3 regions of the Rothia nasimurium genome follow, and region 2 is predicted to be linked to each of the others. Evidence: riboswitches for the same ligand, from Rfam matches in the RefSeq annotation. Region 2 holds a riboswitch; each other region holds the start of a gene.
What was found. Region 2 has a riboswitch for S-adenosylmethionine ahead of ACFP6B_RS00680 (methylenetetrahydrofolate reductase). Riboswitches for the same ligand answer to the same signal wherever they lie in the genome.
Positions count from the first base shown of each region.

Region 1: it holds a riboswitch for S-adenosylmethionine, as region 2 does, so the genes downstream of both, ACFP6B_RS01645 (nuclease PIN) here and ACFP6B_RS00680 (methylenetetrahydrofolate reductase) in region 2, are expected to answer to the same signal.
Region 3: it holds a riboswitch for S-adenosylmethionine, as region 2 does, so the genes downstream of both, ACFP6B_RS05185 (O-acetylhomoserine aminocarboxypropyltransferase/cysteine synthase family protein) here and ACFP6B_RS00680 (methylenetetrahydrofolate reductase) in region 2, are expected to answer to the same signal.

Region 1 is NZ_JBHSTW010000003.1:69,886-79,584, forward strand. It holds gene ACFP6B_RS01640 (DEAD/DEAH box helicase) at 1-1,743, opposite strand, end outside; SAM riboswitch class IV at 1,894-2,021, shown strand; gene ACFP6B_RS01645 (nuclease PIN) at 2,057-2,272, shown strand; gene ACFP6B_RS01650 (PIN domain-containing protein) at 2,269-2,700, shown strand; gene ACFP6B_RS01655 (SDR family NAD(P)-dependent oxidoreductase) at 2,827-3,600, opposite strand; gene ACFP6B_RS01660 (cell division protein PerM) at 3,713-5,605, shown strand; gene ACFP6B_RS01665 (hypothetical protein) at 5,743-6,156, opposite strand; gene purN (phosphoribosylglycinamide formyltransferase) at 6,268-6,846, shown strand; gene purH (bifunctional phosphoribosylaminoimidazolecarboxamide formyltransferase/IMP cyclohydrolase) at 6,974-8,581, shown strand; gene ACFP6B_RS01680 (substrate-binding domain-containing protein) at 8,703-9,699, opposite strand, start outside.
Region 2 is NZ_JBHSTW010000001.1:149,452-159,150, reverse strand. It holds gene ACFP6B_RS00695 (Rho termination factor N-terminal domain-containing protein) at 170-934, shown strand; gene ACFP6B_RS00690 (MDR family MFS transporter) at 1,017-2,534, shown strand; gene metE (5-methyltetrahydropteroyltriglutamate--homocysteine S-methyltransferase) at 2,629-4,959, opposite strand; gene ACFP6B_RS00680 (methylenetetrahydrofolate reductase) at 4,997-5,908, opposite strand; SAM riboswitch class I at 6,013-6,102, opposite strand; gene ACFP6B_RS00675 (aldo/keto reductase) at 6,216-7,202, shown strand; gene ACFP6B_RS00670 (arsenate-mycothiol transferase ArsC) at 7,293-7,718, opposite strand; gene ACFP6B_RS00665 (Ltp family lipoprotein) at 7,821-8,846, opposite strand; gene ACFP6B_RS00660 (adenylosuccinate synthase) at 9,152-9,699, shown strand, end outside.
Region 3 is NZ_JBHSTW010000011.1:106,926-116,624, reverse strand. It holds gene gatA (Asp-tRNA(Asn)/Glu-tRNA(Gln) amidotransferase subunit GatA) at 1-935, shown strand, start outside; gene gatB (Asp-tRNA(Asn)/Glu-tRNA(Gln) amidotransferase subunit GatB) at 936-2,441, shown strand; gene ACFP6B_RS05200 (hypothetical protein) at 2,941-3,837, opposite strand; gene ACFP6B_RS05195 (hypothetical protein) at 3,839-4,879, opposite strand; gene ACFP6B_RS05190 (S9 family peptidase) at 4,888-7,071, opposite strand; SAM riboswitch class IV at 7,210-7,327, shown strand; gene ACFP6B_RS05185 (O-acetylhomoserine aminocarboxypropyltransferase/cysteine synthase family protein) at 7,449-8,795, shown strand; gene metX (homoserine O-acetyltransferase MetX) at 8,810-9,699, shown strand, end outside.

The sequences.
Region 1 (9,699 bases), on a different contig from region 2:
AATCTGCTCGTAGTCGGGCACATAGGTTTCGAGCAGGGTGCGGGTGCCCCAGTTCTCGGTGTAGTGGCGGGTGAAGGGCACGCCGGGGCGAATCTTTTTGACCTCTTTGAGCACCCGGTACTCGTGGGCGGTATCGCGCACATCGGCCCGGTCTTCGCCGGGGTAGCCCAGGGCATCGAGCCTGAGAAAGTCGCTGTCGTCGCCGGTGGGATTGACCGGGTACTCCCAATGCCAGGCGGTGTGGGCGGTGAAGGGCGGGCCCGGCTCGTCAAAGGCAATGCTCAGCACCAGGGTGGGCATACGGACGGCAGGCAGCTCAAGATCTTCGCTGCTCGTTGAGATGGGCAGTGCCCGGGTGAGGGCAGGGTAGTAGTCGGCGAAGAAGGCGGGGACATCGGTAGCCGGAACGGTGACCGGCTCACCGGATATCAGGGATTCGGCAACCGCATCCAGCGGCTCAGCTAGGGGAATGAGCACCAGCTCGGAGTCGGCGGTGAGCCAGGAGGGGCGGTCCGTGGGCGCTACGTCCTCAGCCTGGGCCAGAGCCGAGGGCAGGGTGGACTCCCAGCGGGCAGCGGCCGCAGCCTTCACATAGGTCTCCTGGGCCGCCCCGCCCAGGGCGATAAAGCCCTGCCGGTTATTGCCCAGCTTGTGGGTAAAACTAGCGGGCAGGATGTAGGCCCCCCAACGGAGCAGGGGAGTCAGGCGCAGGGCATCGGCGGACGACCCCCGCTCGGGTACCGGTTCAAGGGCCAGTTCAACCTGGGGAGCGCTCGCGATAGTCAGGCCGGTTTCTTTGCCGTCTAAGAGGATAGACAGGCCCACCTCGCTAGCAGATTCCAGCATCTGCCAGAGCAGGGAAGAATCCACATTCGAGATAGAAGCCCAGTCGCGGTGGGAGGAATAGATGGACTGGGAGCCCCGAATCACCGCGTAAAACTCATTGAACCAGGCCGCGTGCTCGGGGAGCAGGCCGGTTCCCGCCGACCCGGCGGCAGAACCCGAAAACTTCTCCCAGCTCAAACCGCCCTTAATCCACTTGCCGCGGGCACCCATCATCAGGGGCCGGGCTTCAAGCGATACGCGGGGCGCCCCGATGTTCTTGGTCCACCCGTACTTACCGGGCACCACCAGGCGCAAATCAAGGGCACCGGCCACCCGGTGATTGCGGCTATCGTAGCTGGGGCGGGCAGCAAGAGAATGGGCCAGGGACCGCCGCCAAGCCGGTAGGGACTGCCCAGCCCGAGCACCGGCGTCCGCCTGCTCCTCGGTACCGGCACTCGCCTGCTCGCCCCGGTGTTCCCTCAGCAGATCTGCAGCCCGCTGCAGGCCCACCGTATCGGCCATCTCCAGGATCTCCTGCACCTTCTCGTCGGCGCTCGCTGTGGTCTTCCAGGTACTTGAGGACGCCGTCATAGCCCGCTTAGCCTTGGCCGTACGGTCGATTGCGGTCAGCATCAGCGCCACCGCATGCTTGCAGTTATGGGCCACCGGGCAGGAACAGGTCGCCGAAAAAGCATAGGAGCCCGCGGTGACCTCCGCAGGGAAAGCCACCCGCGCGGTGTAGGGAGCAGAACCAGAGCCAGCCACCTGCCCCTCCAGCACCCGCGCCTGCTCGTCATAGGTGTAACGAATGACATTACCCTCCCGCATATACCGCTGCCCCCGCGTGTAGGCACCAGAGCCCACCTGCCGAATAATGGCGGGGGCTGTCACCGGGATTTCAGGGAAAGAAGTAGACACAGGCACACCTTCACAACAGAGCAAATACCTAGTCTTCTAGCGTATCGCACCGCCTTACCCACAGCGCCCACGGGCAGGTTCGTCACAGTAAGAAAAATTTCTGAGACCGGTGTTTACAGAAGCGCCAACAGCGAGTTATGCTTTTACCAGCTTCAAGAGATTCAACTGTCAAGCTCCGACTTTGGTTGAACGCCAACCCCATGTTCACGGGTGGCTCGGATGACGAAGCGGTCTGCATCGCGCATTTCGGCGCTGTTTGGTGCAGGCAAGAGCAAGTTTCGAAAGGAATGCGCACTTTACGCGCAACGACGGCATGTCAAACGCTCGACCTCACGCCCACCGTCCTCACATCACCGTTCAGAAGAACATCTCTGCTGCCTCTGTACCCGCCCGCGGCGGCTACACCGCAATGAGCATCCAGGACTACACCCGCATCTCCAACGAGCGCAGCGAATTCCTCAACTTCCTGCTGGCCCCCAACCCCAGCGGTATCCCTGCAACTGAGTACGGTGTTCTGAAAGCTGCATGAGCCAGGTAGGTCTGCTTCTCGATTCCGATGTCCTTGCCGAGATCCGCAAGGCCAACCCGCACCCGCAGGTAGTGAACTGCCTGCGCCGCCGCTCCTACCGCACCATGTACATCTCGGTGCTCAGCCTCGGTGAACTCAAGGGGCTTTACCCCTACCCAGAAACCGAACGCTGGCTCGCTGAGCTCATGGACCGCTTCGACTCTCACGTACTAGAAGTCGACGCGAAGGTATCACTGGAGTGGGCCGGACGCCACGCCGAGAAGCACCTCCACCTGGTGGGTGGGCAGCGCCCCGCCCCCCTCGCCACAGCAGCCCTTGAGGGCCTGATGGCTGCCACCGCGACCGTCCACCAGCTTGAGATTATTTCGAGCAAGGCCGAGATTTATAAGTCCTGGGGCGTCCCGGCGGTGGATCCCTGGGAAGACTAGAGCCCGTAACATAGGTTCCACAGGCTCACGCTCGCTGCCGACCCTCTCGCTGGTTCGCTGACGCTCACGAGCGATTCACGCCAGCCGCCGAGCCAGCAGCTTCGCTGTGAGCCTGCGGAACCTTATCTAGTAGTCTCGCGTCCGCGCTATCGCAGCTGCCACCAGCCGGCGGGGTAGTGCCCGTGAGGCTGTAACCGCCAGCTTGTAGGGTAAGGACGGCACACAGATCGGCTTCCCTGCCGTCACCGCAGCGATACCTTCGGCAACAACCCGTTGGGGGCTCAGCCACAAAAAGTTCGGTAGGCTGGGCTCGCCCTGGCCCATGGCGTCGTGGAACTCCGAGCGGGTTAGGCCCGGGCATAGGGCCGTCACATGGATACCCCGATGCGAATACTGTAGATGGGCCGATTCTGAGGCCACCACGAGGAAACGTTTAACTGCCGAGTAGGTGCCGCCGGGGGTAAAGGCTGCCACTGAGGCAACGTTAATAATGCGGCCCCGGCCGCGCGGCAGCATGGCAACAATCGCCGTGTGCATGAGCTGGAGCGGAACCCTGGCCAGCACGTCGACCTGGTCAAGGTGGCGTTCTACAGGTGCTGCATCAAAGCTCTTGCCGAGCCCGAAACCCGCATTGTTGACCAGTATCTCAACGGGGCACTCAACCTGCTGTAGGCGCTCAACTAGGCGGGTGACGTCCTGCTCCACCAGCAAGTCGGCAGGGATTACCTCAATGTCCACCGCGAACCTGTCGCGCAGCTGGCCTGCTAAGTCTTCTAGAGCATCGGACCGCCGGGCGGTGAGTATCAGGTTGTACCCGGCTGCTGCATACTGGTGGGCGAACTCGGCGCCGATACCTGCTGAGGCGCCGGTAATCATCACATATGAAGTTTCACTGCTCATGGCTCCCACTCTACCGCCGGGGCGAGCTGGGCCGGTTATCTTCACCGCACTCTTACCCTGTTTACCGGCGCCATCAGGCACACAACAGAGAAACATGACATGATGAAAGACGATGAATACCACCGCTCACCCCAAACGTTCCCTCCCTATGCCCCTGTGGCTGCAGGGCTCAGTTGAACTTGCCCTCGTGGCGCTGGCCTCCTACCTCACTGTCGTCCTGCTCCTGGTGGCGGTCTGGTACACCAACGGCTTCAACAGCAGCGGTACCCTAGCCGGTGCTGTCTCTGTGGCCGGGCACCTGTGGCTACTGGTTCACGGCGTGCCCCTGAACATGAATATCCCCGAGCAGGGGGTCTTCTCAGCGGTGACCGGAACCATGAGCCTGGTACCCCTGGGCCTCACTCTGATCCCCCTAGCCCTCTGCTACCGCTCCGGCCGCCGCCTGGCCCGCGCCAGCTACGAGGGCCAGTTCTGGCAGCCCCTGGCCGGTGGTCTTCTCGCCTACGCCGTAGTGGGCGCCGGGGTGAGCCTGCTGTCCACTAACGACTTCTTCTCCACCTCACCCGCTCTCGCGGCCCTGGTACCCCTCTGGGTAGCGGCCCTGGGTATCCTCCTGGGTGGGTATGCCGAATCGCGCTCACTGGCCGCCATGATCGGTGTGAACGCGGCCGACTGGGTCAAGAAGTTCAGCCAGTATTCCCGCTGGGCAGGCTCCTATGTCTGGGCCCTGCTGAGGGCATCCCTGGTGAGCGTGCTGGCCTTTGTCGCCGGTGGTGCCCTACTACTTGCCGTCACCCTTTTCTGGCACTGGGACGACGTCGTCTCCCTTTATCAGACCCTGCACGCTGGTGCCGTCGGCGGCCTAGCCCTAACCCTGCTGCAGCTGGGTCTGCTCGTGAACCTGGTGGTCTACTCCATGGCGTGGAGCTCCGGCGCAGGCTTTGCCCTGGGCACCGGAACCTCCGTTGATCTGACCGGCACCAACGTGGGGGTCATGCCCTCCCTGCCGGTGCTGGGGGCGCTGCCGCACGCGTCCGAACCCTGGGGATACCTGGCCCTAGCTGTTCCCCTGGTCGCCGGTGCCCTGGGTGGCTGGTGGTTCTTCCGCGAAGGGGAAAACCACTTTGACGAGTGGCTTTCCCTCAAGATTCGCTTCCGCTGGCTGTCCTGGCCCCTCTCGACTCTGGGGCTTGCTCTCCTGACTCTGCTGCCGACCTTCCTGCTGACCACCCTGCTGGGCTGGGCTGCTAACGGGTCGTTGGGGCTGGGTCGCTTCACTGCTATCGGCCCGCACCCCCTCATCTTTGGGGCTTTCTCTGCCGTGCTGCTGGCTGTTGGCACCATGCTGGGGCTGGGCCTGGCCCACCTTCTGGTGCGCGACACCTCCGGTGAACTGGAGCGCTTTGCCCAGGCTAAGCCCACCCGCGAACAGAAGCGTGCCGCCCGCGCCGAGGCCAAAGCCCAGAAGGCAGCGGCCCGCGCCCAGCGCAAGGCAGAAAAGGCAGGGGCTGACCAGCCGGACGCTGCCGGGCCCGATACCGAGCAGGCCAGCCAAGAGCAGGAAGAGGCGGATTCTCAGGACGCCGGGGAAAAGACTCCCGCTGAGGGTGGGTCGGTTGCGGCCTCCAGCGAGAAGGGCGCCGCTACGCTGGCGCTAGCCCGTATTCTGGCCGACCGCGAGCAGATCCAGCCTGCCCAGAGCGATGAGCCCGCCGATAGCGATGAGCCCGCCGATAGCGATGAAGCTGCTACTGAAACTGACGAAGTAGCGCCTGAGAATGAAGCTGAAGATATCGCACCTAGGGCAGAAGAACCTGAAACTGTAACCGCTACTGAAGCCGAAGAGTCTGCTCTTGCAGAGCCCGAATCAGCTGATGCTGTCCCCGCAGAACTTGCTGTGCCCTTCCGGGCCGTGGTCAAGCGTCCTAAGTCCCTGCGTGCCCGCCGCCAAAAACGCCTTGAAGAGCTGGCAGACGGCACGGGTAAGGAACCTGAGACTCAGTAAGAGGTGGCCCAGACTCGCAGCGACGCTGCTGGCTCGGGGCTGGCGTGAATCGCCTTGTGAGCGCTAGCGAACCGGGCGAGAGGGTCGGCAGCGAGCGCGAGTCTGGGCCACCTTTGTATAAGGTAACTACTCACAGCCTACTGCCCCATAAGCTGCTGCAGCAGGCCGTCGCTCATTTGCGAGGTGCACTGCTGCTGGCGGCTCAGGGTCACAGCCTGCTGCAGGCACTCCGCGTAGGCGATGGTGGCGTCCACAAAAATCAGCTGAACCAGCGCGGCGAAGCCCAAAAAGAGCGACCAGAGCATCACCATGACCATGAGCACCACCGAAAAGGCGGGGAACTTAGCTCCCACCATTTTCACCAGGGTCACCGTGGCAAGAGTGCAGGTCAGCACTGCCAGAGCCGCTGTTACCGCGGCAAACCAGCCCGGGTAGGAGGTGCTAGCCACCGTAGCAACCATCGCCAAAAACGACAGGCGGGACCACACCTTGATATTCTCAAGCACACGGTCAGAGGGCAGCTGGGCAGAAGGACGCACGGTGTCAGACATACCTACCACCTTACCGCGCTCTGCCACCCGCCTCACACAGCACAAACTGCTGGCGTCTCAGCATGAAAACGCGGCAGTGTGTTGGCGCTCGCATGCGATAAACTTTTCTGTATGCGCATTGTGGTGATGGTGTCCGGATCGGGCACAAATTTACAGTCCATCCTTGACTCCGTAGCAGCCGGCGACCTGAACGCCACGGTCCTGGCCGTGGGTGCCGACAAGCCCTGCCTGGGAATCGAACGAGCAGAAGCAGCCGGAATCGAGACCTTCCTCGTAGAACCTTCCAGCTACGACACCCGCGAAGCCTGGAACCGCGCCCTGGAAGAAAAAATTGCCAGCTACGGCGCCGACTACATCATCTTCGCCGGCTTCATGCGCATCGTCGACGCCCAGCTCGTTGACCGCTTCAAAAACCGCATCATCAACACCCACCCCGCCCTGCTGCCGTCCTTCCCAGGAGCCCACGGCGTGCGCGACGCCCTTGCCCACGGGGTCAAAGTCACCGGGCTCACCGTGCACCTGGTCGACTCCGGCGTCGACACCGGCCCCATCCTGGCCCAAGCCGCCGTCGACGTCCTCGATGACGACACCGAAGAAACCCTGCACGAGCGTATCAAGGTCAAAGAGCGAGTGCTCCTGGTAGAAACCATCGCCCGCCTAGCTCAAGACCTCAACGGCGAACCAGCCTAACCCACAAGTTTAGCCCCGCACCACGGGGCTGGGCCTAGGGTCGGGGCTCCTTACCAAAACGACTCACACCCACGTAACCACCTGCTGACCCGGCCCAACCCGGCAGCAAAAGAAACGGAGTTAATCTGTGAGTCTCATTGAGCTCGACCGCGTACCGCTCAAGCGTGCCCTCATCTCTGTCTACGACAAGACCGGCCTCGAAGACCTAGCAAAGGGCCTGCACGAAGCCGGCGTCGCTATCGTCTCCACCGGTTCAACCGCCTCCACCATCGCCGCAGCCGGCGTGCCCGTCACCGAAGTCTCCGACATCACCGGCTTCCCCGAATGCCTCGAAGGCCGCGTCAAAACCCTGCACCCCCGCGTCCACGCCGGCATCCTGGCAGACCGCCGCAAGCAGGACCACATCGACACCCTTAAAGACATGGATATCGAGGCCTTCGACCTGGTCGTCGTCAACCTCTACCCCTTCGTTGAGACCGTAGCCTCCGGTGCTGACCAGGACGCCATCATCGAAAAAATCGACATTGGCGGCCCCTCTATGGTTCGCGCGGCAGCTAAAAACCACGACGCTGTAGCTATCGTCGTTGATCCCGCCAAGTACGGCCAGGTCGTTGAAGCTGCCAAGGCAGGTGGCTTCAACCTGGCAGAGCGCCGCCGCCTGGCGTCCGCCGCTTTTGCCCACACCGCCGCCTACGACACCGCCGTCGCCACCTGGACCGCTGCCCAGCTCGAGCAGGACGAGGATGCCAACTACTGGCCCCCCTTCGCAGGTCTCGCCTTCGAACGCTCTGAGTCCCTGCGCTACGGTGAAAACCCCCACCAGGCCGGTGCCCTCTACGTTGATCCCGCCGCAACCCCCGGTATCGCCCAGGCAGAACTGCTCGGCGGCAAGGCTATGAGCTACAACAATTACGTTGACGGCGACGCTGCCCTACGCGCCGCCTACGACTTCGACGAACCTGCCGTTGCCATCATCAAACACAATAACCCCTGCGGCATCGCCGTCGGCGCCGCAGATGCAGCCGATCCCATTGCAGATGCCCACGCCAAGGCCCACGCTTGCGATCCCCTCTCCGCCTACGGCGGTGTCATCGCAGCCAACCGCGAAGTTACCGCAGCCATGGCAGAAACCGTCAAGGGTATCTTCACCGAGGTCATCATCGCCCCCTCCTATGCCCCCGAAGCCCTGGAGATTCTGCAGACCAAGAAGAACCTGCGTATTCTTCAGTTGCCCGAAGGTTTTGCCCGCGATGCTATCGAATACCGCCAGGTATCTGGCGGTGCCCTCTTCCAGGATACTGACCGCCTGCATGCCGACGGTGACCGTGTGGAGAACTGGCAGCTGGTTGCCGGTGAGGCCGCCGACGCAGCCACCCTCGCTGACCTCGAATTCGCCTGGAAGGCCCTGCGCGCCGCCAAGTCCAACGCCATCCTGCTCGCCAACGACGGTGCCGCCGTCGGCATCGGCATGGGCCAGGTCAACCGCGTTGACTCCTGCCGCCTCTCCGTCGAACGCGCCAACACCCTGGCAGAAGGCGCAGAACGCGCCCGTGGCTCCGTCGCAGCCTCAGACGCCTTCTTCCCTTTCGCCGATGGCCTCCAAGTACTCCTGGACGCCGGCGTCCGCGCGGTTGTACAGCCTGGCGGCTCCATCCGCGATGAAGAAGTCATCGCTGCCGCCAAGGAAGCCGGAGTGACCATGTACTTCACCGGAAGCCGTCACTTCTTCCACTAGGCTCATCAACACGGCGGAGTGAATATACCTTCGCCGCTGATAGAACCAGTCAGCCACAGTAAAAAGTCCGCCCCTCCACGTCTGGAGGGGCGGACTTTTTACTGTAATCAGGGAAGATAGCCTACTGCTGCGCAGCTGCGTCCGAGATACCGGTGAGGGCTTCTGCGAAGATACGCTGAATGTCGGTGGGGGAGGACGCCATGTGGGCCTCGCCGCCGACGCTCTGGGCGATGGTGGTCAGAGCATTCATATCGGCGTCTTCAGAAACACCAATCATGATGATGAAGACCGGGTTAGCCGGGTCTTGCTCAGCCTGGATTGTAGAAATCAGTTCTTCCTGGCTGATGGAGTTATCGTCGTGGTTCTCACCGTCGGTCAGAACAATCACTGCGTTCACCGAACCGTAGGTGTAGTTTTCCTTAGCGGAACGGAAGGCCGCCAGGGTGGTGTCGTAGAGAGCGGTAAAGCCGTTGGGGTCGATAGTTGCTGCGATACCTGAGCCAGCTTCCTGTAGCAGCTCGCGCTGGGTCTTACCGTCTACAGTCTCTTCAAAACCGCGAACGGGTAACAGCTCCTGGTAATCAGAAACCGTGCCGTCGGGCAGAGTAAGGTCGCGGGAGAACTTCCACAGACCCATAGAGTCGCGGGCAGGGAAGAGCTGGGAACCTGCCAGAACAGACTCAACGGTAATGTCCATACGGGACTTATCGGTGCCCGCTACCGGCAGCAGCATGGAACCTGATGCATCGAGCACCACCAGGGCGTTCAGCGGTGCAGACTGGAGCGCGTAAGAAGTCCACACCTGGGTGAGTACATCCTGGTTGCTGGGAGCTAGCGCCGCAAAGCTTCCGACGCTGTATTCGCCCTCTAGTTCCTGGCCATCCGCAGCACGCAAGCCCGCACCAGCAAGAGCCTGTTTGCCCTCGTCGCTGGCCATAAAATCGATAATCTGCTGGGCAGCCTCATCAATGGTTGTGTTATTGCTGGTTGATGCCTGGTAGAGCGGGTAGTTCAGAGCGAAAGAAGCATTGCCAGGTATGGTGGCGGTCAGCCCGGAATCAGCGTGCGTCGAAGCGTAAGCTGCATAGTCAGCTTCAGTGACGATTGCGGCGTCCTTG
Region 2 (9,699 bases):
GCCGTCCCGTTATTTTGTACCGTGCCCTGCCCACTTTTTGGGTCAAAAGTGGGCAGGGCGCGGTACAAAGTGGGTTAGAGGGGCGTAACCAAACCGTGCCGCGCTTGGGGTGGCGCGTGACCGGGACTACGCTTAGACAGTAAGAACACTGATAAGTGGAAGGTGAACCATGGGCAAGAAACCAGAACTCAGCAAGGAACTCAAGCGCTCCAGCGACAAGGCACAGAAGCGCTACGTGAAGGCCTACGCCAAGGCCCTAGACAAGCACGGCGACGAGAAGAAAGCCCGCAAGAAGGCCCAGAAGAAGCTCGAGAAGAAGTACGAGCTGGTGGGTAAGAAGTACGAAAAAATCTCTGACAAGCCCCAGCCCGCCCCTAAGGGCAAAGGCAAAGGCAAGGACGCCGCCGCCCCCTCTACCGGCAAGGGCAAGAAAGGTGCCGCGAAGGTAAAGGCAGAGAAGAAGTCTGACAAGAAGGACTCGAAGAAGGTCGAGACCAAGAAGCCTCAGAAGGCTAAGAAAGCTGAGCCCAAGAAGGCAGAGAAGAAGGACTCAAAGAAGAAAACCAAGAAGGGCACAAAGAGCACGGCCCAGCGGGAGGCTGAGCTGATTCTGGCTGAGACAGCTGAGAGCACGGAGGAAGCTACTGGCTACGAAGAGATCCTTGATGCTGAGAGCCTGGAGCTTGTTGACTCCGCTGACTTCGACGAAGACCTGACCACCGAACCCCTGGCCGAGGCCCCTGCCCAGGAGGATGCGGCGTCCGCCCCCGACCTGCAGGACGACGATAACCAGACTTTCCTGGTGGCAGAGGTGCGCCCCCTGGCTGAGCTGACGCGTGCTGAGCTCTACGAGCTGGCGAAGCAGCTTGAGGTGCCGGGCCGCTCGTCCATGAACAAGGGTGATCTGCTGATTGCGGTGCGCGCCGCCCAGTAAGCCATCTCGCTCGGCTCGCCTAGGCAGGTGTGAGCAAGACGCTATATACGCTCTCCACGGCGAAGAGTAGGCTTAAACGCCTATGTCTTCTACGCAAACACACTCTCACCCCGAAACCGGAGCGCACGCGGTCACCGAACCGGCTGCGCACACCGCATCAATGCCCGCCGCCCATAAACTAGAGCGCCAGGAGTTCCTGCTCCTGGCCATTATGGTCATCGCGGCCTTCGTGCTGATTCTGAATGAAACCCTGCTGGGCGTAGCCCTGCCCGACATCATGTCAGACCTGAACATCAGCGCCTCCACCGCTCAGTGGACCTCCACCGGCTTCATGCTGACCATGGCAGTCGTAACCCCGGCTTCTGGCTTCATCATCTCCCGCTATTCCATCCGCACGGTCTTCGTGGGCGCTATGGCCCTGTTCTCCCTGGGTACCCTGGTGGCTGCCATCGCCCCCGGCATTGCCCTGCTGCTGGTCGGACGCGTGCTCCAGGCAGGCGGTACCGGCGTGATGATTCCGCTGCTGATGACCACCATGATGCGCCTGGTTGCCCCCAGCAAAATCGGTCAGGCGATGGGCCTTATCGGTATGGTCATTTCGGCGGCGCCGGCTGCTGGCCCCACCGTCTCAGGTCTTATTCTGAACGCCGCTAGCTGGCGCTGGCTCTTCTGGCTGATCCTGCCTATCGGCATCATCGCCTTGGCGATTGGTCTGCGCCTGGCCCCGGCCGAGAAGCCCGAGGGTAGCTCGCAGAAGCTCGATGTCTTCTCTATCGTCCTCTCAACCCTGGGCTTTGGCGGCCTGGTGCTGGGCCTATCGTCTATGGGCGGCGATTCCTCCCACGGCGGTGCCCACCTGCCGGTTAACCCCTGGGTTATCGTGGCTGTCTCGGTTGCCCTGCTGGCCGTATTCGTGCGTCGTCAGATTCAGCTGCAAGATCGCGGCCCCTTCATGGACCTGCGCATCTTCCGTGCCCGCCCCTTCACCCTGACCGTCATCATGACCTCCCTGGGTATCGGCGTCATGCTGGGCACCGCAATTATGATTCCTCTCTACGCCGCAAACGTCCTGGGCATGAGCGCCCTGCAAACCGGCCTGATGCTGCTGCCCGGTGGCGTGCTCATGGCGGTGCTGAGCCCCGTCGTCGGCCGCCTGTCGGACCGCTTCGGCGCCCGCACCCTGGTCATCCCCGGTGCCCTGCTCTTTAGCGCCTCTATCTGGCTAATGAGCACCTTCAACACCCAGACTCCCGTCTGGTACCTGGTGGCCACCTACATGCTCATGACCTTCGCCCTACCGCTGATTAACACCCCCATGATGTCCCTGGGGCTGGGCTCTCTTGATCACGAACTACACGCTTTCGGTTCCTCGGCCATGACCACCTTCCAGCAGGTATCCGGTGCCGCAGCAACCGCCCTCTTTGTGGCCCTGCTGGGTATCGGGTCGGCTGCCCACGGCGGTACCGGCGTAGAGGCCTACATGGCCGGTGTGCACCTGGCCTTCCTGGTAGCAGCCTTCATGTCGCTGGGCTCTATCGTGGTGGCCCTGCTTCTGCCTGCCGGCAAGCAGGCTGCCGGAAGCGCCCCCATGGCCCACTAGGGTCGCATCTGCGCTTCACGGGTGCAAGGACGCCGCCACCCACCCTCCTGCCAGACGGCAGGGAGGGCGGGGGCGGCGTCCTTTTTGCTTACCCCTAGACCGCTACGGTGAGGCTGGCTCGTACAGCCTCGGTAGCGGCAACCAGAGACTCGATGGAAGCCTTGGTCTCCTTGTAGGCGCGGGTCTTCAGGCCGCAGTCGGGGTTAACCCAGAGCTGACGGGCGGGGATATGCTCCAGGGCAGTAGCCAGTAGCTTCTCGACTTCGTCGACCTGGGGCACACGCAGGGAGTGGATGTCCCACACGCCGGGGCCGATGCCGCGGTCGAAGCTCTCGGGTACGTCGGCCAGTAGCTCCAGGCGGGAGCGGGCTGCCTCAATCGAGGTGACATCGGCGTTCAGGGCATCGATGGCCCCAAAAATCTCGTTGAACTCCGAGTAGCACAGGTGGGTGTGAATCTGGGTGGAGTCGGCAACCTGCGAGGTCGCCAGTCGGAAGGCACCGACCGACCAGTCGAGGTAGGCAGCCTGATCCTCGGCACGCAGGGGGAGCAGCTCGCGCAGGGCGGGCTCATCCACCTGAATGATGCGGGTGCCTGCGGCCTCAAGGTCAGCAATCTCATCGGCTAGGGCCAGCGCAACCTGGGTTGCGGTCGCCGCCAGAGGCTGGTCATCGCGCACAAACGACCAGGCCAGAATCGTCACCGGGCCGGTGAGCATACCCTTGACCGGCTTATCGGTCTGCTGCTGCGCGAAGCTAATCCACGGCACCGTAAAGGCCTCACCGCGAGTACCCGCACCGCTACGCTTCACATCGCCCCACAGAATTGAGGGGCGGGTACAGCGCGACCCGTAGGACTGCACCCAGCCGTGCTCGGTCGGCGCAAACCCGTCGAAGTTCTCCGCAAAATACTGCACCATGTCGTTACGCTCAGCTTCACCGTGCACCAGCACATCCAGCCCCAGACGCTCCTGGAAGTCAATCACACAGCGAATCTCCTCCCGCAGATGAGCATCGAGCTCTTCCCTGGTCAGCGCACCCTTGCGGTAGTCCGCCCGCAGGGAACGAATATGACCGGTCTGCGGGAAAGACCCGATGGTGGTAGTCGGCAGCAGGGGCAGGTTCAGATCCTCCTGGGCCTGCTGACGCACCTGAGCGGACGCGCGCTCGTAGTTCTCGGGGGTAATGGAGAGGGTACGCTCGCGGATGCAGGGGTCGTTGACTCCGCTGGACTGGGCACGCGCTGCGAGCGCTGCCTTGGCCTGCTCAACCTCGGAGGCGATAGCCTCGGGCCCCTCAGCGAGCCCCCGAGCGAGCAGGGCAACTTCGCTGACCTTCTGGTGGGCAAAGGCCAGCCAGCTGGTGAGCTTCTGGTCGAGCCCGGTTTCCAGGTCAAGGTCGTAGGGCACGTGCTGCAGGGAGGTCGAGGTCGAGACGGACGCCGCTCCCACCGCCTGCAGGGTGTGGAGGGAGGCCGCCAGGTCGTTACGCCAGATATTGCGGCCGTTTACCACACCTGCCACCAGCAGGGGAGCCGAATCGCCGCCGAAGAGGCGGGTGAGGGCGTCCTGATCATAGCCGGTAGATACCAGGTCAAGGTGCAGGGCCTCTACGCCCGAAGTGGCCAGGGGTTCTAACAGACCGGCCAGGTTGCCGTAGGGGCTAGTGACCAGCAGGGAGGGGCGGTCAGAGAGCTGGGTGAGCTCCCCGTAGGTCTTCTCAATGAGCTGCGCCAGCTCGGCTTCACTCACAGCCTGGTCGGCACCCAGGGCGGGCTCGTTGAACTGAACCCAGTGCACACCGCGGCCGGCCAGGTGGGCGAGCAGATCCCGGTAGAGGGGCAGCAGGTCTGCTAGACGGTCGAGGGGTGCGAAGTCGGCGGGGGCGCCGTCCTCGGCTTTTGCCAGGAGCAGGTAGGTGAGGGGCCCGGTGATGCTGGGGCGGGCGGACGTCCCCGCCGCCTCAGCGGCTGCCAGCAGGTCGTCGAGAGCTTCAGTGTTGAGGGTAAAGCCGGTGATCGGGCCGATTTCTGGTACCAGGTAGTGGTAGTTGGTGTCGAACCACTTGGTCAGCTCCAGCGGGGGCAGGTGCTCGGTGCCGCGGGCTAGGGCGAAGTAGCCGTCCAGGTCGATCAGGCCGCGGTCATCGCGTACCGACTCGAAGCGGGTGGGCAGGGCGGTGAAGAGGCGGGTGGTATCGAGTACCTGGTCGTAGAAGGAGAAGTCCGCGGGAATAGCGTAGTCGTCGGTCAGGCCGCGCTCGGTGAGGGTGCGGTAGGCGTCCTGCTGAATCTTCTGGGCGGTCTGTTTCAGCTCGTTCTGGTCGGACTTACCCGCCCAGTAGGCTTCAACAGCGCGCTTGAGTTCGCGGCGGGCGCCGATACGGGGGTAGCCGGTGATGGTTGCGGTGGGGAAAACGGTGGTCATGGTGGTGTCTTTCTATAAGGTCTTTGGGCCGATATTTTTAGGCGTAGGTCAGTTCGGCCAGGGGGTTTTCAAAGCGGGTGCTGTAGCGGGGCAGGTCAACCCGCTCGAGAACATCCAGCACCGCTGCGTGTTCATTGAAGGTGTAGAAGTGGATGCCGGGGGCACCGGCGTCGAGGGATTCTTGGAGCAGGCGGACGCCGAACTCCACCCCGATACGGTGCCTTTGGGCGTCCCCGCTCGCGGTTTCCAGGTTGTAGGCCAGCTGCTGGGGTACGGGCAGGCCCGCTAGTGAGCAGAGGGTGGTGAGCCTGCGCAGGCTGGTCACCGGCATGATGCCCGGAATCAGGGGCAGGGTCACCCCCGCGGTTCGGGCCCGCTGCACCAGGGATTCGTAGCGGGTCGCCTCAAAGAAAACCTGGGTAATAGCGAAGTCAGCCCCCGCCCGCTCCTTGGAGAGCAGAATTTCAATATCCTGCAGTTCCGAGCTGGATTCCGGGTGCCGGGAGGGGTAGGCAGCCACCCCCACCGCTACGCGTCCTGCCGCTAGGTGGGCAAAATCCTGGGTCTCCACCCGGCGGATGAGGTCAACCAGGGACCGGGCAAAGGGGATGTCGGGAGCCTGCGTGCTGCCCGGCGGCAGGTCACCGCGCAGGGCTAAAAACCCGCGGACGCCGATCGCCAGAATGCGGCGAACAGCAGCTTCCAGCTCCTCGGCGGTGTGCCCTACACAGGTGAGGTGGGCCAGGGGAGTGAGCCGGGTTTCATGAACCAGATGGTCTAGTAGGGCCAGGGTTTTCTGCTTACGAGCCCGGTCACCGGAATAGGTCACCGACACATAGTCGGGGTTAGTGGGTGCCAGCTGGTCGATGGTCGTCAGCAGACTCTCGCAACTGGCAGAACTTCGCGGTGGGAAGAGTTCGTAGGAGAGCGCCGGTATATGGGTACTCATGGTTTCCTTACAGGTCGTTGGGTAGACCCGAAAGAATGCGGTGGCCGCTCCCACTGGTGGCGGGAGGGCGCCACACAGTGCGGTGGGTGGACCGCTGGTGATGCACTCTATCGGTCCTAGCAGGAGCACCTTTCCCGTCAGGGTGGTTGCTGCGACGTCATCGAGCTAGGTCTCTCGGTCGCTCTGGATAGATTTGATGGTTCTACACTAAAAGCGCAGGTGGGGCGCTGGCAAGAAACCGCCGCTCTGTGTAGCTTTTTGACTCTGTGTCGGGTGTGTTGAGACACATGACAGTAATATGACGGGTATGAGCATTGAATACCGTCAACTGGGAAAAAGCGGCCTCACCGTTTCAAATGTAGGCCTGGGGTGCAATAACCTGGGCCGCGCCAAAACCGCCACCGAAACGCAAGCTGGAACCAACGCCGTCCTCACCGCTGCCGTTGAAGCCGGCATTACCCTTTTCGATGTCGCCGATATCTACGGGGCTGAACCGGGTATTTCTGAAACCATGTTTGGGCGGGCCCTGCGCGAGACCGGAATCGACCGCGATGAGATTGTGATTGTCTCCAAGTTCGGCATGGATATGGGCGGGGCTAACGGCACCGACCACGGGGTGCGCGGCTCCCGCCGGTACATTATGCGGGCGGTTGAGGCGTCCCTGAGTCGCCTGGGCACCGACTACATCGACCTCTACTTCCACCACACCCCCGACCCCGCCACCCCCATCGAAGAAACCCTCTCAGCCCTGGGCACCCTGATTGAGCAGGGCAAGGTGCGCTACATCGGGTCGTCCAACCACACCGGCTGGCAGATCGCCCATGCTGAGCACCTGGGCCGGGCCCTGGGGCACCGCTACATTGCGGCTGAGAACCACTACAACCTGCTTGACCGCCGCGCTGAGCTTGAGGTGCTGCCCGCCGCCCGCGAGTTCGGGTTGGGTGTACTGCCCTACTTCCCCCTGGCTAACGGGCTACTGACGGGTAAGTATTCGCGCTCTTTTGCTCCTGCCGACGGGCGCCTGACCCGCATCAAGCCCGACATCTTGGACGGCGCTAACTGGGACCAGCTTGAAGCCTTCTCAGCTTTCGCCGCTGAGCGCGGCCTGACCGAAGTACAGGTCGCCTTCTCATGGCTGGCCCAGCAGGAGCCGGTTTCCTCTGTAATCGCCGGGGCCACCACCGAAGACCAGGTGCGCGCTAACGCGGCGGCTATCGTCCGCCGGTTCGACGCGGACGAGCTCGCCCTGCTCGACGAGATTTTCCCGGCACCGCCGAAGGTGGCGCTCTTCTAACCCACCCCATACAGCAAACGACGCTCCTTCCCTCTTTCCCGCAGCACTCCGGTGCGTGGAAAGAAAGATGGGGCGCCGTTGTATGCCTAACTAGGGGGTGAGCTCAGCCAGCAGGGCACGGACGCGGGCGTCGATATCGTCCCGAATCAGGTTCATGCGCTCAGCCCCCTCAACTCCATCGTGGGAGGGCTCAACGGTATTCCAGCGTTCGGTCTTAGCCAGGACCTCCTCGTCCGTCGTTTCAAGCTGTGCCGCCCCACCCAGAATGACGATACGGTCAGCAGCAGCCAGGTCGTCGGCGCTGGCAAACTTGGGCGTACCCTTGCTCATATCCGCACCGATTTCAGCGAGCGAAGCGGCAGATTCAGCGTTGACCGCGCTGCCCACCGCAGCCTTGGTGCCTGCGGACGTCGCCCGCACGCGTCCTTGCGCATGGAGGTTCATCAGGGCCTCAGCCATCTGAGACTTGCCCTTATTGGACTGGCAGATAAAAAGAACGTGGGGGATAGAAGTCATAGCTCCATCATAGGGTTCATCAAGAACTTCTACCTACACAAAAGCCCGCACTGACCCTATCTCAGCGAAGGGGGCAGGGCGGGCTTTGATATTTTTCTAGTTTTAGAGATTGTCGATGGCGTACTGGGCCTGTTCGGGGGTGAACTGGCTACCGTACTCACTGGTCAGCTGATCGAAGAGGCGGGCGTCGCTCATCTCAGAGATTTCCAGGTAGCTACGAGCGGCATCGAGAGCTTCCTGGTTCCAGTCTGCATTGACATTGTCAACCGCGTACTGTGCCTGTTCAGGGGTGAACTGGCTACCGTACTCGCTGGTCAGCTGATCGTAGAGACCTGCGTAAGAGAAATCAGAAAATTCGATGTAGTCTTCAGCGGCTTCAAGAGCTTCAGCGTTCCAATCAACATCGCTCAGGTTATCCATAGCGTACTGGGCTGCTTCAGGTGAATACTGGCCGCCGTACTCGCTGGTCAGCTGATCGTAGAGGCCAGTGTAGGAGAAACTGCTGAACTCTAGATAGTCACGGGCTTCGGCAAGAGCGCTCGTGTAATCGCGGGGGATATCCCCGGCAGCAGAGGCGGTCTGCTGGGAGGCTTCGGCAGATGGTGCGTTAGAAGTAGCAGGGGCAGAGGCAGTGACGGCCGGAGCAGCAGAACTTACCGGAGCAGATGCGGTTGCTGACGGGCTAGCTACCGCTGACTCAAGCTCCTGCAGGCTCTGCTGGAGCTCGGGGTCGTTAGCAATAGTATTGAGGGCAAAGAAAAACAGGACGATACCTGAAATCACTGACCCGATAACCGAGAGCACAATGGCGATAATCGAGGTGACTTTTTCCTTGTTCTTCTGAAAAAGTCCAACAATACCGGTCACAAAAGCCGCAAACAGCAAGAGCCAGCCAAGGACGGCAACGGCGGGAATGCAGCCCAAGATAAAGCCGAGAACGCCCAGGCCCAGAGCCACCAGGCCAACCACATTCTTAGGCTTTTTGCCGTTAGGTTGCTGAGGTGCGGCGTAGGGGTCCTGATAGGGGTACTGGCCCGGTGCGGCATAAGCCCCGGCAGACGATGCTGGTACTCCGGGCTGATCGGGCTGAGAAGACGGAGTGTTAGGTGTGTATGGGTTTTCGCTCATACCTACCAGTTTAAAGACATTCTGAGTAAGCTCTGACTACAAGTCATATTATTTCTTAGTGCTTTATTGGTGCCCTCTACCTAAGTCCTTCCAGCACACCTGTACATCTTCTAAAGTACCGTCCGGCGTCCGCCCACCCTCTACCGCTAGTAGCGCAAAACCTGGAACACCTGCCCAAACACAAACCACCCTTGCTATCCTTAAGAATGGTGTGCCCTGCGTCCGCGCCGTCTGCACAGGCCGCGCAGCCCCACCCCACCGCCGTGAAACCCGGCAGGTGACCACCCTATTCAGGAGTAAGACTTATGCCAGCAATTGTGATTGTAGGCGCCCAGTGGGGCGACGAAGGTAAGGGCAAAGCAACCGACCTGCTCGGCGGCCGCGTCGACTACGTCGTCAAGCCCAACGGCGGTAACAACGCAGGCCACACCGTCGTTGTCAACGGCCAGAAGTTTGAGCTCAAGCTCCTTCCCGCCGGCATCCTCTCAGAAAACGCTGTACCCGTTATCGGCAACGGCGTGGTCGTCAACCCCGAGGCCCTCTTCGAAGAAATCGACGGCCTTGAAGCCCGCGGGGCAGACACCTCCAAGCTCAAAATTTCAGCTAACGCCCACCTGGTAGCGCCCTACCATCAGACCATGGACAAGGTCACCGAACGCTTCCTCGGCAAGCGCGCCATCGGTACCACCGGCCGCGGCATCGGCCCCACCTACATGGACAAGGTTGGCCGCCTAGGCATTCGCGTGCAGGATATCCTCGACGAGTCCATCCTGCGCCAGAAGGTCGAAGGTGCCCTGCGCCAGAAGAATGAACTGCTGGTCAAGGTCTACAACCGCCGCCACGTTGAGGTCGA
Region 3 (9,699 bases), on a different contig from region 2:
CCATGGCTTCCTCCCTGGACCAGGTTGGCCCCTGCGCCCGCACCGTCCTCGATACCGCCCTGCTGCACGAGGTTATCGGTGGCCACGACCCCAAGGACTCCACCTCCCTGAACGAGCCCGTCCCCGCCTATTCGGACGCCGCCCGCGCTGGTGCCGCTGAAGGCGGTCTAAAGGGCCTGCGCGTTGGCGTCATCAAGGAACTGACCGGCGAGGGCTTTCAGCCCGGTGTCATGGCCCGCTTCAACGAGTCCCTGGAGCTGCTCAAAGAAGCCGGTGCAGAGATTGTTGAGGTCTCCCTGCCCTCCGTCAAGGAAGCGATCGGGGCCTACTACCTGATTATGTCCTCCGAGGTTTCCTCCAACCTGGCTAAGTACGATGGCGTCCGCTTCGGCTTGCGCAAGCTGCCCGAAGAAGGCAACGTCACCATTGAGCGCGTCATGGGAGCCTCCCGGGCCGCCGGTTTCGGCTCAGAAGCCAAGCGCCGCATCATCCTGGGTACCTACGCCCTGTCAGCTGGCTACTACGACGCCTACTACGGTTCAGCCCAGAAGGTTCGCACCCTGATTCAGCGCGACTACGCCAAGGCCTTTGAGGTAGCGGATGTGCTAATCAGCCCCACCGCCCCCACCACCGCCTACAAGCTGGGTGAGAAGACCAAGGGCGACCCCATGGCCATGTACAAGGGCGATATTGCCACCGTCCCCACCAACCTGGCCGGTGTACCCTCCCTCTCCCTGCCCGGTGGCCTGGCAGATGAGGACGGCCTGCCCGTCGGTATCCAGTTCACCGCCCCCGCCCACGAGGACGCCCGCCTCTACCGCGCCGGTGCTGGTCTAGAAGCCCTGCTGACCGCCAAGTGGGGTGGCTACCTGCACGAGCAGCTGCCCGATACCGCCGCCCTAATCCGTGACTTCGACTTCGAGGGAGCTAAGTAAATGTCTGACGAAATCCTGTCCTTTGAAGAAGCCATGGAGAAGTACGACCCCGTACTCGGCTTCGAGGTTCACGTAGAACTCAACACCAAGACCAAGATGTTCGACGCCGCCCCCAACGAGTTTGGCGATACCCCGAACACCAACGTCACCCCCGTCTCGCTGGGCCTGCCCGGTGTGTTGCCGGTGGTCAACGGTAAGGCTGTTGAATCAGCTATCAAGCTGGGCCTGGCACTGGGCTGCGAGATTGCGCCCGTTAGCCATTTTGCCCGCAAGAACTACTTCTACCCCGATACCCCCAAGAACTTCCAGACCTCCCAGTACGACGAGCCCATCGCCGCCAACGGGTCCCTGGACGTTGAACTGGAGGACGGCACCGTCTTCACCATCGACATCGAGCGTGCCCACATGGAAGAAGACGCTGGCAAGCTGACCCACAAGGGTGGCACCGCTGGCCGTATTCAGGGTGCAGACTTCTCCCTGGTCGACTACAACCGTGCCGGTGTTCCCCTGATTGAAATCGTGACCCGCCCCATCGTGGGTGCGGGCGACAAGGCCCCCGAACTGGCCCGTGCCTACGTGGCTGCCATTCGCGAAATCGTCAAGAACCTGGGTATCTCCGACGCCCGCATGGAACGCGGTAACGTGCGCTGCGACGCCAACGTCTCGCTCATGCCCAAGGGCTCCACCGAGTTCGGTACTCGCTCAGAAACCAAGAACGTCAACTCCCTGCGTTCGGTCGAGCGTGCGGTGCGCTACGAGATTCAGCGTCACGCGGCTGTCCTCGAAGCTGGCGAGAAGGTTGTTCAGGAAACCCGCCACTGGCACGAAGACACCCGCGAGACCACCAGCGGTCGCCCCAAGTCTGACGCCGACGACTACCGCTACTTCCCCGAGCCCGACCTGGTTCCGGTCGTCACCGACGAAGAGTGGATTGAGCGCCTGCGCGCCGAGCTGCCCGAGCCTCCCGCCGAGCGCCGCCGCCGTCTGAAGGCCGACTGGGGCTTCTCGGACGAAGAGTTCCGCGACGTGGTCAACGCCGGTGCTATGGACGCCATTGAAGAGACCGTTGCCGCCGGTGCTCCCGCCTCAGTTGCTCGTAAGTGGTGGATGGGCGAGATCGCCCGTATTGCCAAGGAGCGCGAGGTTGAGCTGACCGAAACCGGTGCAACCGCCGCTACCATCGTTGAGCTCAACCAGCTGATTGAGGGTAAGAAGATCAACGATAAGATTGCCCGTCAGGTACTGGGCTTCGTCATTGAGGGCGAGGGCACCCCGGCTGAAATCGTTGAGAAGCGCGGCCTGGCCGTTGTTTCTGACGATTCGGCTCTGACTGCCGCTATCGACGAGGCTCTGGCCGCTATGCCCGATGTTGCCGACAAGATTCGCGCCGGTAAGGTGCAGGCCGCTGGCGCCGTCGTCGGCCAGGTTATGAAGGCTACCCGCGGTCAGGCAGATGCCGGACGCGTGCGCGAGCTGATTCTCGAAAAGCTGGGCGTCGAGGGCTAACCCCCTTTTCTCTGGTCAAGCTACTGACCGGGCGTTCTCCCCTGTGGGAGGGCGCCCGGTTTTTCTTGCCCTGGAGGGGAAAGGGTACAAAGAAGGCGCCCGCTCTGGGAAAGAGGGGCGCCTTATTACTTTGCACCGCGGGTAGGGCTCTGGGGTAAAGAGCTCTACCCGGTGAACGGTCGGCGCACTAGGGAAAACTAACCGACCGCTAGGTTAGGTAGCAAAAATCGCACTGAAGCTACCTAGGGTCTCGATTTAACACGGTGAGAGACCCTCACACTAGTACAGAGGGGGGAAACTAGGAGCGAAAAACATGCACCAGGGGCGGGATGTTCTTTTCAGAAGCTCTGAGTCTCGAACACCGGTTAGATCATCGAGTGTAAGGAAAGATGGTTACCACATCCACCAAACCTTACACCTTTAGGTTATGTTCTCCCACGTCTCGCTTATATCGCAGTTTTATTGTGCGGCAAAAATTTTTGGGTGAAAACAAAGGGCCTTAGGTAGCGGGGGCCCAGTTGAGGGCAAGAGTGGTGTCTTTGAGGCTGGGGTAGAAGTGGGAGAGGTAGTCGGTGACGGTTTCAGCACAGCTGGTGGTGATAGGGGAGTTCCCGGCAGAGGCCTGCTCGGTGAAGCTCACAGCTAGGGGGCTGCCTGCTGTGGTGAGTTTGATGGCTGCGGAGTAGCTGCGGTGGGTGAAGGGTAAAAGGAGCTGGTAGCTGCCGTCCGCCTGGGGGTGGGCGGTGCCGCGGACGCTGAAACGCAGCATAAAGGTTTGTAGGGGCGGGATGAAGCTGGTGGGGGTGAAGACCCAGTCCTGGTCTTCACTCACGCGCGATACCGAAAAATGGCGGTTGGTGCAGATGAGCTCTTGCCCCTGGGGCAGGGCAAAGACGAAGGCTGAGCAGCCTGATTCGAGGCTGAGCAGGGTGTAGGTGGCGTTGAGGGTAAAGTCACCGGGAGCAGCCGGGTCAAGCTGAATGTCGAGGTAGCAGCTTGAGGTGAGCACCTGGGGGTTGGTGCGGAGGAACTGGACGGTTTCTGAGTCGTCGAAACCTTGAGTGGCTGCCTTGTGGAGGGCTTTTTGGGTGCGTTCGTCGAAGCCGAAGGTTTCGCTGAATAGGTCGATGGTTTCGCTGCTGATGTGCTCGCCGGTAATAGCGCGGCGCACCCGGTCTTTGTACTTGTGGGGCGGGATTTCTAGGCCGTAGACGGTGTGCTGGTGGGCGCTGATGGCGCGGGCGATAGCCCTGATAGAGAAGGGGTTGGCTTCGCCCAGTTTTTCGTGGTGGATGTAGCGTTCCCAGGTGTCGCGCACATAGGGTTCCAAGAGCTCTGAGCGGAGTAGGGCGCTGACCAGCTGGGTGGTTGAGTCTGAGTGGGGTGTAGTAGACATGCTATGAGGTGGGGTCGGCGGGGGTGAGGCGGGAGAGCCATGCGGGGTCATCCCCGTGGTAGTGGCGGATGGCACCCTCGTAGTCGGCGTCCCAGAAGTAGGCGAAAACGGTGTCTTCGGCGATGGGGAAGCTCATGGAGTAGCGCTGCTGGGAGGGGAGCTCAACGACTTCTAGCAGGCTTTCGTCCTTCATGGTGTGGGACCAAATTTTTTGAACCATATTCGAGGGCTCCGCATCGAAAGTGAGCGCTAGGGAGACGTTGAACCGTGCCGGGGTGAAGGGGCCCAGCGAGGCGTAGTTGCATTTTTCTTGTTCCAGTAGCATGGGGTCGATGTTAAGGTCGATACGGTAGCGAATCTGGTGTACCTGGCCGTAGCGGACGGGGGCAGGCGGCTTGATAGCGAGCTGCCACATGGTGTTTTCCGGGTGGTGGATGTGGGCGCGTTCGTGCTCGTTCATGGAGACCAGGTCGCCGCCCTCGATGAGGGTGACGGTGGAGTCGGTGGATTCGAACCGGGGGGAGATGAGGGTGAGTTCGTCGATTTCGGAGCGGATAATCTCGGTGACGACGAAGTGCCGCATGAACCCGAATCGGTCGATGTGGCCGTCCATCAGGGTGGAGAGGGAGGTGTAGTTGCGGGTGTCGATGGTGCGTTCGGCGCTGGTGAGGGTCTCTGCCCGCTGGGCGAGCTTGCGGCTGAGGCTGTGGGCTGAGAGGGCCCGCTGCAGTTCTCTGGCTTCGGCCGAGGTGAACTCGAAGGCCGTGATGAACATGTGGGCGGTGGCGCCCGAAATCGCTTCGCCGTTCAGGGCGCGCGAGACCCGGTCTTTGATGGTGGCCGGGTCGATGTCCTGGTCCAGGTAGTCAGAAAGCTCGTAGGCGATGAAGGTAGCTACGGCTCGTTGGTTGATGGAGTTACCCCGGCGTCTTTGCACGTGTCGCATCCACTTTTCCCGGTAGGGAGGCTTATTCAGCAGGGAGAGCAGGATTTCGTGGGGGACGCGCGGGGTCAGGTCAACTAGATCAGCGGACGGGGGCATGGGCGGGTTTACTCCGTGACGCTAGTGGCACCCAGGTGGGTGAGCAGGAAGGAGTAGTCCCAGGCGATTTCGCGCCAGGCGGTGTAGCGGCCTGAGCCGCCGCCGTGGCCGCCGTCCATCTCAATTTTGAGCAGGGGAGTGGGGGAGGTCGGGTCGATGGTTTCGCGTAGGGCTGCTACCCACTTGGCCGGTTCGACGTAGAAGACGCGGGTGTCGTTGAGGGAGGTAACAGCTGCGATGGCCGGGTACTTGACGGGGCGGATGTTTTCGTAGGGGGTGTAGGACTTCATGTAGTCGTAGACCTCCTTGTCGGTGATGGGGTTGCCCCATTCTTCCCATTCCAGGGCTGAGAGCGGTAGGTTGGGGTCGAGAATGGTGGTGAGGGCGTCCACAAAGGGTACCTGGGTCAGACAGGCCGCGTATTTTTCGGGGGCCATGTTGACGACGGCGCCCATGAGCAGGCCGCCGGCTGATCCACCCATGATGCCGATACGGGCAGCGTCCACCCAGGCCTGGGAAGCCAGGAAGTCGGTGGCGTCGATGAAGTCGGTGAAGGTGTTTTTCTTGGCTAGCTTCTTGCCCTCGGTGTACCAGGCACGGCCCATTTCGCCGCCACCGCGGATATGGGCAACGACGAAGATGACGCCGCGGTCCAGCACGCTGAGGCGGGCAGTAGAGAAATAGGGGTCCATGGAGGACTCATAGGACCCGTAGCCGTACTGAATCACGGGGTTTTCCCGCGACTTATCGAGGTCGGCGCGGTGCATGACGGAGAGCGGAATCATGGCCCCGTCCGCTGCCGGTGCCCACATGCGGTAGGCGGTGTAGTTCTCTGGCTCGTAGCCGATGACGGGGGTGCGGCGGCGCAGCACGAGGTCGTCGGTATCGGGGAAGTAGTCGTAGACGCTGCTGGGGGTGAGGTAGGAGGTGTAGTTCAGGCGGATGACCGGGGACATGATGTTCACACCGGAGAAGGCTGACGTGTAGAGCTCTTCGGTGAAGCCACCGGGCTCGTAGAGGCCAATGCCCTGGGGGTGGGCAGAAGCTGCCTGCTCGGCGACAGCGGCGCGGGGGGCCACGAATACCTTAACGGTGGTGTTCTCGCGGGCCATGAGCACAAGATGGTTGCGGGAGAACTTGAAACCCTCTAGGCGGACGTCCGCGCGGTGGGGCACCAGGGGAATCCAGCTGGCCTTGAAGTCGGCAAAGGGTACGTACTCTTCCCGCAGGGGTGCCAGCACGATTTCGCCGTTGGGAGCCTCGTGGTTATGGCCGATGACCAGGTAGCCGGTGCCCTCCACGTCGATGACGTCGGTGGAGTACTCGATGCCGGCGTCCCGCTTCATAATGAGGGTGGGCTCTAGCTGGCCCAGCTCGTGGATGTTAATAATGCGGGTCTCTGAATACTCGGAGTTTGAAGAGGTAATGACCACGTGGGTGCGGGAGGACGACATGCCGGCCCCCAGCCAGAGCCCGTTGTCGTCCTCGCGGTAGAGGGCGAAATCTTCAGACGCACTGGTGCCGATAGCGTGGGCGCGCACCTCATAGGGGCGCCAGGACTCGTCAGCTACCGAGTAGATCAGGTGCTTAGCGCCGGAGGCAAAGAAGGCGCCAGCGAAGACGTCCTCAATCTTTTCCTCCAGAATCTCGCCGGTGTCGAGGTTCTTGAAGTACTGGGTGTAGCGCTCATCGCCCGAGTCATCAACACCGAAGGTCAGCAGGGAGCCGTCGCGGGTGACCTGGAAGGAACCCAGGGAGAAAAAGGCCATGTCGCGGGCAAACTCGTTGCAGTCCAGCACGACCTGCTCGCCGTCAAGCGGCTCACCGGGGCGGACGACCGGCGGCTGGTAGCGCTCTTCAACGCTGCCCTCTGTAAGGGCGGGGACGCGGCACATGACCGGGTACTGTTCACCGGCAACCGTGCGGTTAAAGTACCACCAGGCCCCGCGGCGCGAGGGCACCGACATATCGGTGAGCTGGGTGCGCCCCTTAATCTCTTCAAAAATAGCGTCCCGCAGGGGCTGCTGGTCTTCTGTGACCGCCTCGGTAAAGGCGTTCTCAGCGCGTAGATGCTCTAGAACCTCGGCGCTTTCCTTATCGCGCAACCACTCATAGTGATCAACAAAAGTATCACCGTGATGGGTGCGCTCAACGGGTACACGCTTGGCAAGAGGAGGAGTCAGAGACATCATCAGCCCTTTCGTAAAAACTCGCTTCCCACCATTCTAAATGACGCTCACAGAACGTAACGTACGCAATACAAGGACACATGCTGAAACTTTAGAGCTCTTTCTTGACGCTCCCCGGGTGAGCCAGCCAGACTAGAGACAGGTCAAGAGAACCAGCGCTAAGCCCCAGCTAGCTGGTCGGCAACCCTCCACTCGCGGTGGGGTGCCCTGGGTGATGACCGGGCGTACCCACCGAGAACCAGGTACGCAAGCGCGGGACCGATGTGCCTCTATCTTCTGTGAGGGCATCAGATTCTTTTCCTCCTTACCCAGGCGGAAGATACGGCATGCGGCCCGTTTCAACTGAACACTGAAACAACGACCTCCCTAGGAGTAACCGCATGACCACCGAGAACACCGTTCCCACCCCCTCCAACCCCGCCGGCTGGAAGTTCGAAACCCAGCAGATTCACGCAGGCCAGGAACCCGACGCAGCAACCGGCGCCCGTGCCCTACCCATCTACCAGACCACGTCCTTTGTTTTCAAGGACTCCGCCCAGGCAGCAGGCCGCTTCGCCCTCTCAGAGCTGGGCCCCATCTACTCCCGCATCAACAACCCCACCCAGGAAGCCGTTGAAAACCGTATCGCTGCCCTCGAAGGAGGCGTCGGTGCCCTGCTGCTGGCCAGCGGCCAGGCAGCGTCCACCTTCGCAATCCTGAACATTGCCGGGGCCGGGGACCACATCGTTGCCTCCCCCTCCCTTTACGGCGGCAGCTTCAACCTGCTCAAGTACACCCTCAAGAACCTCGGCATCGAAACCACCTTCGTTGACGATCCTGCTGATCCCGAGTCCTGGCGAGCAGCAGCCCGCGAGAACACCAAGGCCTTCTACGCAGAAACCCTGCCCAACCCCCGCGGCGACGTCCTCGACATCGAAGCTATCTCGGGTGTAGCCCACGAGGTTGGTGTACCCCTCATCGTCGATAACACCATTGCCACCCCCTACCTGCTCAACCCCATCAAGCACGGTGCTGACGTGGTCATCCACTCCGCCACCAAATACCTGGGTGGCCACGGCACCTCGGTCGGCGGCGTCATCGTAGACTCCGGTAACTTCGACTACGGCGCCTACCCCGACAAGTACCCCCTCTTCAACCAGCCCGACGAAAGCTACCACGGCCTGGTCTACGCCCGCGACCTCGGTGCGGACGGTGCCTTCGGAGTCAACCTCTCCTACATCCTCAAAGCCCGCGTCTCCCTACTGCGCGACCTGGGCTCCTCCATCTCACCGACCAACGCCTTCAACATCGCCATCGGCCTTGAGACCCTCTCCCTGCGCGTAGAACGCCACGTAGAGAACGCCCTCAAAGTCGCCCAGTTCCTCAAAGACCACCCCCAGGTCGAATCGGTTACCTACTCCGGCCTGCCCGATTCCCCCTACTACGAACTGGCTCAAAAGTACCTGCCCAAGGGTGCTGGCGCCGTCCTCGGCTTCACCCTCAAGGACGCCGACGCCGAAACCGCCCAGAAATTCGTGGACTCCCTCTCCCTCCACTCCCTGCTGGTCAACATCGGTGACGTGCGCTCGCTGGCCGTACACCCGGCGTCCACTACTCACAGCCAGTCCACCACCGAAGAGCTTGAAGCCATCGGCATCAACCCCGCCTTCATCCGCCTCTCGGTAGGTATCGAACACATCGACGACATCCTCGCCGACCTCGAACTCGGCTTCACCGCCATCCGCTAAGGAAAGGTAGCCCAATGACGACCGCCCGCCCCGCTGAGACCACCCCCACCCGCACCGATGGCGTCCTCACCTACGCCAAAGTCGGCGATCTGACCCTCGAATCAGGGGCAGTACTGCCCGACGTCACCATCGGATACGAAACCTGGGGAACCCTCAACGAGGCGGGCGACAACGCCGTTTTGATCCTGCACGCCCTGACCGGTGACACCCACGTCTCGGCAGGGCGCGTAGGGGCGGACGCCAGCGAGCAAGACCGAGAGGCCGCCGAAGCCGCCGGGTGGTGGCCTACCGCCGTCGGCCCCGGCCGCGTCATCGATACCGACAAATACTTCGTCATCTCACCCAACATGCTCGGCGGCTGCTACGGCACCACCGGCCCAGCCTCACCCGCCCCGGCCAGTATCGACCCCGAACAAAAACCCTGGGGCTCCCGCTTCCCCCTCGTTACCATCCGCGACGGCGTCCGCGCCGAAAAACGCCTGCTCGACCAGCTCGGCGTTACCTCCCTCCACCACGTCATCGGCGGTTCCCTCGGCGGTGCCCGCGCCGCCGAATGGGCCGTCACCTACCCCGAGCTCGTCCGCTCCTGCGCCGTCATCGCCTCCGGCCCCGCCGCCACCGCCGAACAAATCGCCTGGGGCCACATGCAAAATCTGGCGATCCGCCAAGACCCCGCCTTCGCCGGCGGCGACTACTACCCAGGCCCCGGCCCCGTCACCGGCCTGGCCCTGGCCCGCCGCATCGCCCACACTACCTACCGCTCCGCCGCCGAACTCCACTTCCGCTTCGGCCGCGACGCCCAAGACGGCCACAACGTCCTGCACCCCCTCACCGCAGAACGCGGCCGCTACCAGGTCGAAAACTACCTCGACCACCACGGCACCAAACTCACCAACCGCTTCGA